DNA from 3 places in the Mesorhizobium sp. WSM3864 genome. Region 1 is predicted to be linked to each of the others. Evidence: predicted binding sites of a transcription regulator. Region 1 holds the regulator's gene; each other region holds the start of a gene.

Evidence for each region. Region 1 encodes LexA, which represses DNA repair genes until DNA is damaged. Its sites were predicted from a motif close to TGTTCNNNNTGTGTTCNG; they were not measured.
Region 2: CK215_RS11540 (helicase-related protein) is a predicted target of LexA. The motif match lies at 2,158-2,175, and genes of this name have one in related genera.
Region 3: CK215_RS06715 (PA0069 family radical SAM protein) is a predicted target of LexA. The motif match lies at 2,635-2,652, and genes of this name have one in related genera.

The regions. Positions count from the first base shown of each region.
Region 1 covers NZ_NSGD01000001.1:666,766-672,264, forward strand. The annotation lists gene gltX (glutamate--tRNA ligase) at 1-918, opposite strand, end outside; gene CK215_RS03300 (ComEC/Rec2 family competence protein) at 1,021-3,483, shown strand; gene lexA (transcriptional repressor LexA) at 3,467-4,201, opposite strand; gene glp (gephyrin-like molybdotransferase Glp) at 4,318-5,499, opposite strand, start outside.
Region 2 covers NZ_NSGD01000004.1:248,789-254,287, reverse strand. The annotation lists gene CK215_RS11555 (acetyl-CoA C-acetyltransferase) at 1-762, shown strand, start outside; gene CK215_RS11550 (beta-ketoacyl-ACP reductase) at 896-1,618, shown strand; gene CK215_RS11540 (helicase-related protein) at 2,342-5,499, shown strand, end outside.
Region 3 covers NZ_NSGD01000002.1:515,206-520,704, reverse strand. The annotation lists gene CK215_RS06725 (F0F1 ATP synthase subunit B) at 1-233, shown strand, start outside; gene CK215_RS06720 (ribonuclease HII) at 453-1,151, opposite strand; gene CK215_RS06715 (PA0069 family radical SAM protein) at 1,406-2,560, opposite strand; gene CK215_RS06710 (glycosyltransferase) at 2,709-3,212, shown strand; gene CK215_RS06705 (hypothetical protein) at 3,408-4,382, shown strand; gene moaB (molybdenum cofactor biosynthesis protein B) at 4,397-4,945, opposite strand; gene CK215_RS06695 (4-(cytidine 5'-diphospho)-2-C-methyl-D-erythritol kinase) at 4,945-5,499, opposite strand, start outside.

The DNA of each region.
Region 1 (5,499 bases):
GAGCTTGGCGAAGTCGAACCGGGCGGCGCCCTTGTTGACGTCGCCGATGTCGAACCAGGAGATCATATCCTTGATCGACATCACCTCGTCGTCGCCGTGGCTCCAGCCGAGCCTAGCCAGATAGTTGAGCAGGGCCTCCGGTAGATAGCCCAGGGCGCGATAAGCCTCGACGCCGAGCGCGCCGTGGCGCTTCGACAGCTTGGCGCCGTCGGCGCCATGGATCAGCGGGATGTGCGACATCGACGGCACGGTCCAACCCATGGCGTTGTAGATTACGGTCTGGCGCGCGGCGTTGGTCAGGTGATCGTCGCCGCGGATGATGTGGGTGACGCCCATATCGTGATCGTCGACGACGACGGCATGCATGTAGGTCGGGTTGCCGTCCGAGCGCAGGATGATGAAGTCGTCGAGGTCCTTGTTTGGGAAGCGCACCTCGCCCTGCACGCGGTCGTGCACGACGGTCTCTCCTTCGGTCGGCGCCTTGATGCGGATGGCGCCCTTGACGCCGGGAGGCGCCTCGGAGGGGTCGCGGTCGCGCCACTGGCCATTGTAGCGCGGCGGCAGACCCTTGGCCCGCGCCGCCTCGCGTATCGCCTCCAGCTCGGCAGGCGTCTCATAGCTGAAATAGGCCTTGCCCAGCCGTACGAGCTCCTCTGCCACCTCACGGTGGCGCGGCGCGCGCTCGAACTGCGACACGGCCTCGCCGTCCCATGAGAGGCCGAGCCAGGTCAGTCCGTCAAGAATAGCGGCCGTCGCCGCTTCGGTGGAGCGTTCGCGGTCGGTGTCCTCGATGCGCAGCAGCATCGTGCCGCCCGTGTGCCTGGCGTAGAGCCAGTTGAACAGCGCCGTGCGCGCGCCGCCGATGTGCAAATAGCCGGTGGGCGAGGGGGCAAAGCGGGTGACGACCTTGTCGGACATGGAACTCTCGGAAGAAGCACTGAAGCGGGCATGTTTGCGCGGACTTTCGCGCGGTGGGCGTTCATGTAGCATAGGAGGTCTGGGGCGCAAGGGGCAGACCCGATGGCTGGACGTGGCCGGGGTGCGGAGGAGGGCGAGGAGACGACGGCTGGCGTGAGCGAGCGCCTGCTGTTTGCCGCCATCGTGCCTGCCGAGGCTGTACCGGTTTTGGTTCCAGTCCCGCGTCCGGCCGCCGAAATTTTGCCGCCGGACGGCGATGCTTCGCTGCAAGCTCGTCCGCCGGCAGCCATCGACTTAATCCGCAGGTGGTTCCGCCGTGCCTCGTTTTCCGCGTTTCGCCGGGGTGTGGCCGAGGCAGCCTCCACCGAGCTCGACCGCGGCATCGGCTTCCTGCTGGTGCCGGTGTTCCTGGCCGCCGGCGTGATACTCTATTATTCCTTGAGCGCCGAGCCGGATCTTTACAGACCGATGGCGGCGGTGGCGCTGATGGCTCTCTGCGCGGCCGTTTCGCGTCCCTGGCTGAAGACACACCTGGTCTTTATGGCGGCGTTGTTTTGCGCGCTGGGATTCGTCGCCGCGAAGGTCGAGACCTGGCGCGCCTCTACACCGATGCTCGGCTCCGAAATCCAGACGCGGCTGACAGGCCGCGTCGTCATCGCCGAGGAAATGGCCAATGGCCGCGTCAGGCTAACCATCGATCTCGTCTCGACCGCGCATCCAAAGCTGCGCTACGCGCCGGATCGCGTCAGGCTCTCGGCACGCAGGATCTCGGCCGGCATGAAGGCCGGATCGCTGGTGACGGGTTACGCGCGGCTTCTGCCGCCGACCGGGCCGGTCCGTCCCGAAAGCTATGATTTTTCCTTCGACAGCTATTTTTCCGGCATCGGCGGCAGTGGATTTTTCCTCGGCGACCCGAAACTCATTCCGCCAACCGACCCGATCGCTCAGACGAGCATCGCCTCAGCCATCGAGAACGCGCGCGAAAACATTGCCGATCACATCAGAAGCACCATTGGCGGAGCCGAAGGCGAGATTGCCGCTGCACTGATCGTCGGCGTGCGCGCCGGCATTCCCGAGGACATCAACGAGGCGATGCGGCGGACCGGCATCTATCACATCATCTCGATTTCGGGCCTCCACATGGCGCTGGTCGCCGGCACGGTCATGCTTCTGCTGCGCGGCGCCTTTGCGCTGTTCCCGGATTTTTCGTCACGCCGGCCAGTGAAGAAATATGCCGCGGCAATCGCGCTTATGTCGATCGCCGCCTATCTCGTCATCTCTGGCGTGGTGGTCGCCGCCGAGCGAAGCTTCATCATGCTGGCCGTCATGCTGATCGCCGTGCTTTTCGACCGCGCCGCGCTGACGATGCGCAACTTGGCGATCTCGGCCATCGCCGTCATCCTGGTGTCGCCGCATGAAGTGGTTGGCCCGAGCTTTCAGATGTCGTTCGCGGCAACCGCCGCCCTTGTCGGCGCCTATGCCGGCTGGTCCGACTACCGCGCCGGCAAGGTGAGAGCGCCGCCGGCAAAGCGTTCGTTCCTGCGGTTCATGTCGCACAAACTGGCAGTCGGAGCAGGTGGCGCCGCAATGACGTCGATCATTGCCGGAAGTGCCACGGCGCTGTTTGCCATCTGGCATTTCCAGCGCGTCTCGCCGCTCAGCCTGCTGGCCAATCTCGCGATCATGCCGATCGTCACGATCGTGATGTTTCTCGCCGTCGCCAGCGCGGTCATGATGCCGTTCGGCTTCGACGGGCCCTTCCTCTATTTGATGGGCAACGGCCTGGCGGCGATGATCGCGATCTCGGCTTGGATTTCGGAGTGGTCGCCGGTCGATGCCGTGGGCCTGATCTCGATCCATTCGGTGCTGCTGGCGACGATCGCGCTCGTCATCGCTACGATGGCGACTACGTGGCTCAGGCTGGCCGCAATTCCTTTCGCTGCCGCGGCCGTCATGATCATCCCGCAGGTGCGCACGCCGGACCTGCTGATCTCGGAGGACGCGCATCTGGTGGCGATGCCGATCGGCGGGGGCGAACTCGCCGTCAATCGTGCCCGCTCCAACGAGTTCACCACCGATAACTGGAAACGCGCGCTCAAGGCCGAAACGATCGTGCCGCCGGAGACATTCGCCAAGGGCACGCTGGACTTGGCCGATCCCGTCGACCTGCCGCCTGGATCGCCCTTTTACTGCACGGGCGATCTCTGCATTGGCCGGCATCCATCGGGCGCAATCGTCGCGCTCGCCGAGAACCGTGAAGCTGCCCGGCCTGCCTGCGACTTCGCGGACCTCATCGTCATCAACGACGCCACGGCCTACAATCCCTGCCGCGATCCACGTATCCTCGTCGTCACCAAGCGGCAACTTGCGCGCGACGGCAGTGCCGCTGTCTTCTTCGATCCGCAATCGGCGACGGCGCGAGCAACCATTCAATACGCCGTCGAAAAACCGTACCGCCCTTGGCACGAACAGCGGCGCTACTCGCGTGAGGCCAGGGGGCTGGCGCCTTACAAGAAGCCCGAGAAGCCGGAAGCCAAGCCGCAGCCCCTCAGTAGCGGCGGATGAGCCCGACTAGCTTGCCCTGAACCTTGACGCGATCGGGACCGAAGATGCGCGTCTCATAGGCCGGATTGGCAGCCTCGAGCGCGATGGAGGCGCCCTTGCGGCGGAAGCGCTTCAGCGTCGCCTCCTCGTCGTCGACCAGCGCCACGACGATCTCCCCGGGGCTCGCAGTGCTGGCGTTGCGGATGATGACCGTGTCGCCGTCGAAGATGCCGGCCTCGATCATCGAGTCGCCTTTGACCTCGAGCGCGTAGTGCTCGCCGCCGGCGATCATGTCCGGCGGCACTGTGATCGAATGCGTCTGGTGCTGGATGGCGTCGATCGGCACGCCGGCGGCAATGCGACCCATCACCGGGATAGAGACGGCTGAAACGGCGTCGTCGTCATTGCTGGGCGTCGGCGTGCGGGCGGGCGCCGCGGGTTTGATCTGGCGGCCGAGATTGCCTTGGCCGCCCTGGATGACGCTCGGCGAGAATTTCTTCGCCGCATTGAGGCCGGGCGCGATCGAGTCAGGTAGGCGCAGCACTTCAAGGGCACGCGCCCGGTTCGGCAGCCGGCGAATGAAACCGCGCTCCTCCAGCGCCGTGATCAGGCGGTGGATGCCCGATTTCGAGGCAAGGTCGAGCGCTTCCTTCATCTCGTCGAAAGACGGCGGAATGCCGCTTTCCTTGAGCCGTTCATGGATGAACATCAGCAGTTCATGTTGTTTGCGCGTCAGCATGGCGGCCCCCATGGGTTCTGAAACCAGAATCAGAAAAACAAACCCAGAACAAACACTATCTGTTCCAGTTGTGTTCCGCAACCGTTTAAAGTTTAGTGAATGTGTTGACGTTTTGTTCAGCGTAACATCAGAATGCTGCATTCCTCGCCGGCTTCAGCCGCCGGTGCGAAGGGTTGGCGCACGATCAGGCCATTGGCATCGGCGAGCATCCTCAACATCGAGGAATCCTGGATGCCGAACGGTGTTGCGATCAGCGCCCCCGCATCTTCGCGGACCACGGCGCGCACATAGTCCTGCCTGAGATCGTTGGCGTGCATTGCGGCGCCTAACCGGGCCGTGCGGATTTCCTGCCGGCAGGACCGGCCGCCCAGCCGCGCCAGAAGCGGCTTCAGGAACAGCTGCGAGCAGACCAGGCTTGCGACGGGATTGCCGGGCAGGCCGATGCAGCGAATGTCGCCGAGCCGGCCAAACATCAACGGCTTGCCGGGACGCATGGCGATCTTCCAGAAGTCTAGCTGCATGCCTTCGCCGGTCAGCACGTCGTGGATCAGGTCGTGGTCGCCGACGGAGGCGCCGCCAAGCGTGACGATGACGTCGGCGCCGGCCTTGACCGCCTTCTTGACCAAGGCCGCGATCGCGTCCTTGCGGTCGGCGGCAATGCCGAGGTCGAGCGCGCGCGCGCCGACCGACTGGGCCGTAGCTGTGACGCCATAGGCATTCGACGAGATGATCTGGTCGGGGCCGAGCGCGCTGCCCGGCGGCAGCAATTCGTCGCCGGTGGCGATGATGGCGAGCAGCGGCTGCCGCACCACGTTGAGACTCGGATGGTTGGCCGATGCCGCCAGCGAAAGCGCCGCCGGATCGAGCTGGCGGCCTTTTTCGAGGAGCAGGTCGCCCTCGCAGAAGTCGAGCCCGCGGCGACGGACGTTGCGTCCTTCCGCGGTCGGCTCGGTCACTTCGATGCTGCCGCCGCCGAGATCGCGGACATTCTCCTGGATAACGACGGTATCGGCGCCTTCGGGGAGCGGCGCGCCGGTGAAGATGCGCACGGCCTCGCCCTTGCCGACAGAGCCGGTGAAGCCACGCCCGGCGGGGGCCATGCCGATCACGGAGAGCCGGGCGGGCGCCGAGGCTACGTCGGCGGCCCGTACGGCGTAGCCGTCCATCGCCGACGCATTGAAGGGCGGCTGGGTGCGCAGAGCCACCACGGGGTCGGCCAGGACCCGGCCGGCCGCGTCGGCCAGCGGCACGCTTTCGCCTGGCAGCGCGGTCGCGCCGTCCAACAGGCGTTGGAGCGC
Region 2 (5,499 bases), on a different contig from region 1:
GATACCATGATCAAGGACGGCCTATGGGATGCCTTCAACGGCTACCATATGGGCAACACCGCCGAGAACGTCGCTCGTCAGTTCCAGATCACCCGCGAAGTCCAGGACGAGTTCGCGCTGGCCTCGCAGAACAAGGCCGAGGCGGCGCAGAAGGCCGGTAAGTTCAAGGACGAGATCGTCGCCGTCACCATCAAGGGCAAGAAGGGCGACACCATCGTCGACCAGGACGAATACATCCGCCACGGCGCTACGCTGGATGCCATGACCAAGCTGAAGCCGGCCTTCGACAAGGACGGCACCGTCACCGCCGCCAATGCTTCGGGCATCAATGACGGCGCCGCCGGCGCGCTGCTGATGACCGAGGCCGAGGCTGCCAGGCGCGGCATCACCCCACTGGTCCGCATCGCCTCCTGGGCGACCGCCGGCGTCGATCCGGCGATCATGGGCACCGGCCCGATCCCGGCCTCGAAGCGGGCGCTGGAGAAGGCCGGCTGGTCGGCCAAGGACCTCGATCTTGTCGAGGCCAACGAGGCCTTCGCCGCGCAGGCCTGCGCCGTCAACAAGGGCATGGGCTGGGATCCCTCGATCGTCAACGTCAATGGCGGCGCCATCGCCATCGGCCATCCGATCGGCGCCTCGGGCGCCCGCGTGTTCAACACGCTGGTCTACGAGATGCGCCGCCGCGGCGCAAAGAAAGGCCTCGCGACGCTTTGCATCGGCGGCGGCATGGGCGTTGCGATGTGTGTGGAAGCCTTGAACTGAGCGAATGGCGAACTGAGCGAATAGCGAATGGGGAGTAGCGAATAGGGGAAATGGCGTTGCGCCACGGGACATAGGATCTCTACTCGCTATTCGCCACTCCCTATTCGCTCTTCCGACCAAAGGGAGGAAATGCATGAGCAAGGTAGCAATCGTCACGGGCGGATCGCGCGGCATCGGTGCGGCGATATCGGTGGCCCTGAAGAATGCCGGCCATTCGGTCGCCGCGAACTATGCCGGCAATGACGAGGCGGCCCAGAAATTCAAGGCCGAGACCGGCATCCCCGTCTACAAATGGTCGGTCGCCGATTATGACGCTTGCGCCGCCGGCATCGCCCAAGTCGAGGCTGATCTCGGCCCGGTCTCGGTGCTGGTCAACAATGCCGGCATCACCCGCGACACCATGTTCCACAAGATGACTCGCGAGCAGTGGAAGGAGGTCATCGACACCAACCTTTCCGGCGTCTTCAACATGACGCATCCGCTATGGAACGGCATGCGCGATAGGAAGTTCGGCCGCGTCATCACCATCTCCTCGATCAACGGCCAGAAAGGCCAGATGGGCCAGGTCAATTATTCGGCCTCGAAAGCCGGCGATATCGGCTTCACCAAGGCGCTTGCCCAGGAAGGCGCCCGCGCCGGCATCACCGTCAACGTTGTTTGCCCCGGCTACATCGCCACCGACATGGTCATGGCCGTGCCGGAAAAAGTGCGGGAATCGATCATCGCTCAGATCCCGGTCGGCCGTCTCGGCGAGCCGGAGGAGATTGCGCGCTGCGTCGTCTTCCTCGCCTCGGAAGACGCAGGCTTCATCACCGGCTCGACGATAAGCGCCAATGGCGGCCAGTATTTCGCCTGAGATCTTACTGGCCTGAACTCTTCTGACACCGATGGCAGACGGCCCGCCGCAAACGGGCCGCCTGTTTTTGTCTGCGCAGCGGCGGCACCGGGTGGGCATGCCTCAATTTGGCACGCAAAAGTTAACGGCCTCCCCGCGCCCTGTGGGAAACCCGGTTCACAAGCTGTGGATTTTCGGTGCACAAGCTTTGGACAACACCATATCTAGGGGTGAACAAAACAGGAAGTTTTGCAGATCGCTGATTCGTCGCCGATTCGTTCCGGCTTTGGCCGAAAAGTTAACACGCCACGCCGCAAATAGCCCGAAAAAGATTAACGCCGGTTAGGAAAGATCAACCATTTCATAATGTTGGCGGCCGCGCTCGAGTCCGTCGCGGTCGCTCTCCCGCAAAGGTTAACGACGCTCCAGAACCAGCGCGAGCTAAGCACGAAACGGGCCAGTTCACAGATTCAGCATGTGGTGAGACTCATGGTCAAAAAATCCACATATAGCCGTGAACAAAACCTGAATCAGAGCGAGTCAGTGATTCGTCGCCGATTCGTTCCAGACTCGTTCCAACGGTTAATCGGCCGCGGATTTTGACCTTGCCTGTCGTCGCGCCATCTCTTGATGGGAACATTCCGCTTTCGCTTCGCGTCTGAAATCCCTATGTGTGCCCTGTCACACGCGGCGGCACCGCCGCGTCCCCGACAACAAGCGGCAGAAAGCCTCATTTCCGAGCCGATGAATATCCAGCCGAAACCCTCCCAGCCGCTGATCCTTTCCGGCCGCGACGTGACGGCCGTGCTCGGCCCCACCAACACCGGCAAGACCCATCTCGCCATCGAGCGCATGGTGGCGCACGACACCGGCATCATCGGTCTGCCGCTGAGGCTCCTTGCCCGCGAGGTCTATACGCGCGTCTGCGAGAAGGTCGGCGCCAGCAAGGTGGCGCTGGTCACCGGCGAAGAGAAGATCGTGCCGGCGAGCGCGAGATATTCCGTCTGCACCGTGGAGGCGATGCCGCGAGAGACCGATGCCGCCTTCGTCGCCATCGACGAGGTGCAGCTCGCCGGCGACCTCGAACGCGGCCACATCTTCACCGACCGCATCCTGCATCTGCGCGGCCGCCAGGAGACGCTGCTTCTGGGCGCCGCCACCATGCACGGCATCCTGCAACGCCTGCTGAAGGGCGTCTCGGTGGTGACGCGGCCGCGGCTGTCGCATCTTGCCTACGCCGGCTCGAAGAAGCTCACCCGCCTGCCGCGGCGCACGGCGATCGTCGCCTTCTCCGCCGACGAGGTCTATGCCATCGCCGAATTGATCCGCCGCCAGCAGGGCGGTGCTGCCGTCGTTCTCGGCGCACTCAGTCCCCGCACCCGCAATGCCCAGGTGGAGATCTTCCAGTCGGGCGACGTCGACTATCTGGTCGCCACCGATGCCATCGGCATAGGCCTGAACCTCGACCTCGAGCACGTCGCCTTCGCCCAGAACCGCAAGTTCGACGGCTACCAATACCGCAACCTGACCGCCGCCGAGCTAGGCCAGATCGCGGGGCGTGCCGGCCGACACCTGCGCGACGGCACCTTCGGCGTTACCGGCCAGGTCGATCCGTTCGACGAGGATCTGGTCAAGAAGATCGAGGCGCACGATTTCGACCCGGTGAAGGTGCTGCAGTGGCGCACCGCCGATTTCGATTTTGCCAGCCTCGATGCCCTGAAACGCTCGATCGAGACCAACGCGCCGGTCGAAGGGCTGACCCGGGCACTGCCGGCGGTCGACGCTCAGGCGCTGGAACATTTGTCGCGCGACGCCGACATCAGGACGCTTGCCACCGGCAGGGAGCGCGTGGCGCTGCTGTGGGAAGCCTGCGCGCTGCCGGACTACCGCAAGATCGCGCCCGCCCAGCATGCCGACCTCATCGCCTCGATCTACATGGACCTTGCACGCCATGGCCATGTCGATGAGAATTACATGGCCGAACAGGTGCGGCGGGCCGACACCACGGATGGTGATATCGACACGCTGTCGCACCGGATCGCCCAGATCCGCACCTGGACCTTCGTCTCCAACCGACCGGGCTGGCTGGCCGATCAGCTACACTGGCAGGAAAAGACGCGCGAAATCGAAGACAGATTGTCGGATGCGCTGCATGAGCGGTTGACGAAACGCTTCGTAGACCGCAGGACTTCCGTCCTCATGCGGCGCCTTAGAGAAAATACCATGCCTGAAGCTGAAATCAGCCCAACCGGAACCGTGCTCGTCGAGGGCCATCACGTCGGCGAGCTGCAGGGATTCCGCTTCACCGCCGACCAGAGCGCCGGCGGCGAGGACGCCAAGGCGGTGCGCACCGCTGCCCAGAAGGCGCTCGCGGCTGAGTTCGAGGCGCGCGCCGAGCGCTTCGCCGCCTGCGCCAATGGCGATCTGGCATTGGGTTCGGACGGTGTCCTGCGCTGGATCGGCGCGCCGATCGGCACCCTGGTTGCCGGCGACGAGGCCTTGAAGCCGCGCCTTGTGCTGCTTGCCGACGAACAGCTCACCGGCCCTGCCCGCGACAAGGTCGCGGCGCGCGCCGAGCGTTTCGTCAATTTCCAGATCGAGTCGCTCTTGAAGCCGCTGGTCGATTTGAAGAACGCCGAGCAGCTCACCGGCATCGCGCGCGGTATCGCCTTCCAGCTCGTCGAGCATTTCGGCCTCATCAACCGCCGCGACATCGCCGAGGAAATGAAGTCGCTCGACCAGGAAGGCCGGGCGGCCCTGCGGCGCCTTGGCGTGCGCTTCGGTGCCTACCACGTCTTCGTGCCGGCGCTGATCAAGCCGGCGCCGGCCGGGCTGGTGACGCTGCTCTGGGCGCTTAAGAGCGACGGCAAGGACAAGCCAGGCTTCGGCGACGTGGTGCATGCGCTGGCATCGGGCCGCACCTCGGTGGTCATCGATCCTGCTTTCGACAAGACGTTCTACAAGCTCGCCGGCTATCGCAATCTCGGCCGCCGCGCCGTGCGCGTCGATATCCTAGAGCGGCTGGCCGATCTCATTCGCCCCGCGACCAACTGGAAGCCCGGTCTCGGCCAGCGACCGGACGGCGCCTATGACGGCCACGCCTTCATGGTGACGCCGCCGATGATGTCGATCCTCGGCGCCACCGCCGACGACATGGAAGAGATCCTCAAAGGCCTTGGCTATCGCGCCGAACCGAAGCCGGCGGCGGAGGTGAAGGCCAAGCTCGACGCGCTGGACAATGCCGCCCGCGAGGCCTCCGCTGCGAAGCTTGCGGCGGAAGAGGCCGCGCGTGCTGCACAGGCGGCAGAGACGGACGCCGTGGCAACCGACAGGGTTGCAGAGGCAACGATCGAGGGATCCGAGCCGGCTGCCGCTGTAGTTCCTGCCGACGCCATCGCGGAAGCCGCGAGGGAGCCTGACGCGAAAGACCCGGCGGAAGCGTCGGCTGCGGTCGCGGAAGAGGCTCCGCCTGTGGAGGCCGCCGCAGCGGTGGACGCTGCAGCAGCGTTTGGGTCGGCTGAAAGCGCCGACGCCTCCACCTCGATGGGGGAGGTCGCGGCGGGAAGCGACGCGGGTGGGGCTGACGGCGCCGACGATGCAGACGGCACCAACACCGCCGACGCCGGCGCTCTCCACGAGGGCGAAAGCGGTGAAGGCGCAGAGCCCCCCGCCGAGCCGGAAGAGCCGAAGCCGATCCTGCTGTGGCGGCAGGCGCGCTTCGACCATTCGCGCCCGCGCCACCGCCATGACAATCGCCGCGACAATCGTCCGCGCAACGGCCAGGCGACAGGCGATGGCCAGGCGGGTGCCACGGGTGGCCAGGCCGGCGATCGGCCAGCCCGTGAGGGCCGCCGCGACCAGCGCGACGGGGCCGGCAAGCCGCGCTTCGACCGCTCGAAGTT
Region 3 (5,499 bases), on a different contig from region 1:
TCCTTGCTTCCGAGGCGCATAAGAAGACCGAGGACTACGTCGCCCGGCGCACGGCGCTTGCCGAGCAGAAGATCAGCCAGGCCGAACGCGAAGCGATCGGCGAGGTGCGTGCCAGCGCCGTCGACATCGCCGTCGAGGCCGCCCGTGCGCTGCTCGCCGCCAAGGTCGACGCCAAGGCCGGCGCCGATTTGTTCAAGTCGGCGCTGCAGGACGTGAAGGCCAAGCTGAACTGAGCGGCTCTGCCGTTGCTGACATGAAGCCGCCTGGGCAACCCGGCGGCTTTTTTGTTTTGGGCGCGAATAATCTCCCCTCTTGAGGGGGAGATGTCGCCGAAGGCGACAGAGGGGGTCGTTGCGCGTAGAGCTCGACCCTTGTGCGACTAAAAGAGGGCGTCGGTGCTTCACGCGCGACGCCCCCTCCGCCTGCCGGCCATTTCCCCCTCAAGGAGGAGATTAATCTATTCCCTCGAAGCTCTCTTCCGCTTCCGCCACCTCGACGCCGCCCAACCGGAACGGCGCGAACGACGCCCTGTGCAGTCGCGCCACCGGGCCATGCGCCTCGATCGCGGTCCGGTGGCGGACCGTCGCGTAGCCCATATGCATTTCGAAGCCGTAATGCTCATGATGGCCGCCGCAGCCGCACATCATGCGGTCGCGCATCACCTTGGCGATGATCGAGGCGGCGGCGATAGACTGCGAGCGCTGGTCGCCCTTGATCAGCGCGCGGCCCTCGCAGGTGAGCCCTGGCGGCACGTCGCGACCGTCCGCCAGCGCCAGTTTGGGCGGCAGCGACAGGCCAGCGGCGGCGCGGCGCATCGCTTCCAGGCTGGCTTTCAGAATGTTGCTGTTGTCGATGCCTTCGGCGCTGATCGAGGCCATCGAGACGCTGAGCGCCGAGCCCAGGATTTTGAGGAACAGCGCCTCGCGCTGCAGATGGGTGAGGCGCTTGGAATCGTCGAGCCCTTCGGGAATGTTGGCCGGGTTGAGCACCACGGCCGCGGCCACCACCGGACCGGCAAGCGGCCCGCGGCCCGCCTCGTCCATCCCCGCTACCGGCCACAGCCCCTCGGCCATCGCTTTCGTTTCAATCGAGAAGTCGGGCTTCTCGACCATTTCGAAGAGAAGCGGAGAATCGGAACGCGCGCGAGCCATGGTGCGGCGAGGTTCGCATCGGCTCCGATTCTCCGCAAGTCCCTCCGGGTCGGATGGGGCGTCGGACCGGGAGGGCACCGTCTCACGGCCGGGGGACTGGGCCGGACGTTGATTCTTGAGCAATTCCAGGAAGAGTGCGTAGCGGGCCTTCCGTACGAAGTTACATCAAAACAGAGGGTTAGCGGATCGCAATCCGGGCGCAAAAGTCTGCCTCCGGAGTTGCCTTGGCGCCGGCCTTCGCGGCGGCATCGTCTTCACAGCAGCATCAACTGCTCGCCGACGCCGGAGCCTGCGACGAATTGGTCGGTCCGAAGCTGCCGCCGCTCGGCATTGAGGCCGAGCCGCTTGGCGGCGATCTCGAAGCGCCGGCCGATCTGCCAGGCATAGGGTCCGGCGCCCTTCATGCGCTTGCCCCATTCCGAATCGTAGTCCTTGCCGTCGCGCATCGAGCGGATCAGCGAAATCACATGCCGGTAGCGATCCGGATAATGGCGCAAGAGCCAGTCCTTGAAGATCGGCGCCACCTCGAGCGGCAGACGCAGCACGACATAGCCTGCCTCCCTGGCGCCGGCGGCGCGCGCCGAATCGAGGATGCGCTCCATCTCCGGATCGGTGAGGCCGGGAATGATCGGCGCCACCATCACCGAGGCGGGGACGCCGGCATCCGAAAGCTGCCTTATCGCTTCCAGCCGCTTTGTCGGCGTCGAGGCGCGCGGCTCCATGGTTCTCGCCAGCATGCGGTCGAGCGTCGTCACCGACAGCGCCACCTTGGCGAGGCCGCGTTCGGCCATGCGCGACAGGATGTCGATATCGCGCGTCACCAGTGCCGACTTGGTGACGATGCCGACCGGATGGCCACGCGCCTCCAGCACCTCCAGGATCTCGCGCATGATCCGGTATTGCTTTTCGATCGGCTGGTAGGGATCGGTGTTGGTGCCGATGGCGATGGTGCGCGGCTGGTAGCCGGGCTTCGACAATTCCCTGTCCAGCATACGCGCCGCATCGGGCTTGGCAAAGAGCTTGGATTCGAAATCGAGCCCCGGCGACAGGCCCATGAAGGAATGCGTTGGCCTGGCAAAGCAGTAGACGCAGCCATGCTCGCAGCCGCGATAGGGATTGATCGAACGATCGAAGGAAATGTCCGGCGACTCGTTGCGCGTGATGATGGTGCGCGGCTTCTCGACCTGCACCTCCGTCTTGAACGGCGGCAGTTCCTCCAGCGAGTTCCAGCCATCGTCGAACACATGCCGGCTGACCGGCTCGAAGCGGCCGGACGGATTGATGCCCGCGGAGCGTCCGCGATTGCGGTCCGGCCGCACGCGCATGCCGCTCTGTTCTATCATTGCATTTGCCATCTCGGCTCTGCCTGCTCCGAAAGCGGCAATGTCGGCGCGCACGATCTGTTCCATTTTCGCCCTCTCCCAGGGACTGTCGGCAGGCTGTCGAATCGCTCTGTTCATGAAACTATTCGTATTTTACCAATGAGAACAAAGCAAGAACTTTCTCGTTCAGAAAGCGCAACTGGCGCAGCGCCGCGCTTTCCGCTATTCGGCTAAAATGCTCAGCGTCCTCATCGAAACCAGGAACGACGAAGAAGGCCTTGCCCGCACGCTGGCCTCGTTGATCGGCGGCGCGGTCGAGGGCGTCGTGCGCGACGTCATCGTCTGCGACACCGGCTCGACCGACCAGACGCATCGCGTCGCCGAGCATGCCGGCTGCCACCTCGTGGCCGGCGGCATCGCAACGGGCATCGGCCAGGCCAAGGGCGACTGGCTGCTGCTTCTGGAACCCGGCGCCCGGCTCGCCGAAGGCTGGATCGACGACGTCGTCGCTCACGCGGCGAGGCAGACGATGCCGGCGCGTTTTTCACGCGCCCGCGGCAATCGCATGCCGTTTCTGGTCCGGGTTTTTTCGGGCAACCGGGCTCTGGAGGAAGGGCTTGTCATCAGCAAGCGCCAGGCCACGGTGCTGGCGAAAAGCGCCCGCAGCGCCGAAGCTCTGGCGCGCGGCCTCGCCACCAGAAGGCTGAATGCCGAAATCTGGGTGGCGCCGCCGAAGTGAGCGCATGCCCTCCTTCTCTCCAGAAGGCGAGAAGATAGAAGAGGTCGCCAAACTTTTGCCGGCCCATTCTATTGTGCATTGCACAAAAAACTGCGGTGAATTAGCATCTGCTTGAAGCGGGACAATCGGGATTGGGTGACGATGAAGCGGCAGACGGCTGGCGCTTCGATGGACGCCATGCATACGAGGAACCCGATGAACCTTGGTACTCCAGATAATTCAGGCGCGGCCAACCTCGAGGCGATCGCCCGCAATGGCAGCCTGTTCAGGCGCATCGCCGTGCGCATCCCGACCTATCTGAAAGATCTACGCGAAAATCCGGCCTGGCTGCCGATGTTCGTGCTGGCGCGCACCATGCCGGGGCGCCGCATGCACTGGCTAGGCGCCAGACGCGTCCGCCCGCTCGACAATGCGGGAGAGACGATGTTTGCCGGAGTCGATCGCGAGGCGGTGGTCGCGGCGCTTCGCTCCGATGGACTGTTTTCGGGGTTCACGCTGCCGCCGGCGATCCATGAGGAGATCGCCGTTTTTGCGCAACGCACGCCCTGTTTCGGCAATTTCGACCGCCGTCTCGAATTCATGCCGGGCGACCATGCCGAGGCGGAGAAGCGTTTCGGCCGCTCGCTGCTCAGCGGGCATTATTTCGAACGCATTCTCGATTGCCCGGCGGCGCTTGCCATCCAGCGGGATCCGCTGCTCCTCGAGGTCGCGCAGCACTATCTCGGCGGCCAGGCGAAACTGATCACGACGCGCGTGTGGTGGAGCTTTCCGACCGGCAAGGCCTCGGATGCCGACAAGAATCTCGCCTCGCTCGGCAAATACCATTTCGATCTCGACGATTGGCGGATGCTGAAATTCTTCTTCTATCTGGTGCCGGTCGACGCCGGCACCGGCCCGCATGTCTATGTCCGCGGCAGCCACAGGCGCCGCGCGCTCAAGCACCAGCTCACGCTTCTGGTCGGCCACCCCGCGGAAGACGTGCTGGACGTCTACGGTCCGGAAAGCCCTGTGACGCTGACGGGCGAGGCGGGCCTCGGCTTCGTCGAGGATCCGTTCGGCTTCCATATGGGAACGGTGCCGACGCATACGCCGCGGCTGATGATGGAAATCGGCTTCGGCGTCTCGCGGCCGTCGCGCCGCCGCTTCCACGGCGAGCCGGTCATCCGCTGAGCCGGACGGGGCCGCTACTCCAGCTTGCCGCCGCGCCTGAGGTGCTCGTCCAGCCGCGGCATGATCTCGACGAAGTTGCAGGGCATGTGCCGGTAGTCGAGCTGCGCCTTGATGATGCCGTCCCAAGCATCCTTGCACGCGCCGGGCGAGCCCGGCAGCACGAAGATAAAGGTGGCGTTGACGACGCCGCCGGTCGCCCGGCTCTGGATCGTCGATGTGCCGATCTTGTCATAGGAAATCCGGTGGAAGACTTCCGAAAAGCCGTCCATGCGCTTTTCGAAAATCGGCTCCAGCGCGTCCGGCGTGACGTCTCGCCCCGTGAAGCCGGTGCCGCCCGTGGTGATGACGACGTCCACCGTTTCATCCTTCGACCAGGCGAGCACTTTTTCGCGGATCTTCTCGCGGTCGTCGGTCACGATGTCGCGAGTGGCCAATACATGGCCAGCCTCTGCGATGCGGTCGGCCAATATCTGCCCCGATTTGTCCTCGGCTAGGCTGCGCGTGTCGGAAACGGTCAGCACCGCGATGCGCACCGGGATGAAGGGGCGGCTTTCGTTGGCCATCAGTCGGTCTCCATGCTGCGCGTCGCGGCCACGAACCAACCGGGATGGCGGCGGCGGATGTCGATCGCCGCGCGCTTGGCGACATTGCCAGTCTCGAACAGGCCGAAGCAGGTAGCGCCGGAGCCCGACATGCGGGCAAAGGCGGCTCCCGCTTTCTTCAGCGCCTTGAGCGCATCGCCGATCGCCGGTTGGATGGCGCGAGCGGCAGGTTCGAGATCGTTCCGCGTCGTGTCCAGCCAATTGCGTATGCCGTGAAAATCGAGGCGGGCGGGCAGCGGCGGCAATGCCTCATTGTCAGGTTTGGAAAGCGCTTTGAACACTTCGGATGTCGAAACGGCCACGCCCGGGTTGACGAGGACCAGCGCCAGCGCCGGAAACTCCGTCAGCGGCGAAAGTGCATCGCCAATGCCGCGCGCAAGGAGCGGCCTTGCCTTGAGGCACATCGGGAGATCGGCGCCGAGCGTCAGCCCGATCCGCGCCAGCCCCGCCTCCCCGATGTCGAGCTTCCAGAGGCGCGAAAGGCCGTTGAGCGCCGCCGCCGCGTCGCTCGAGCC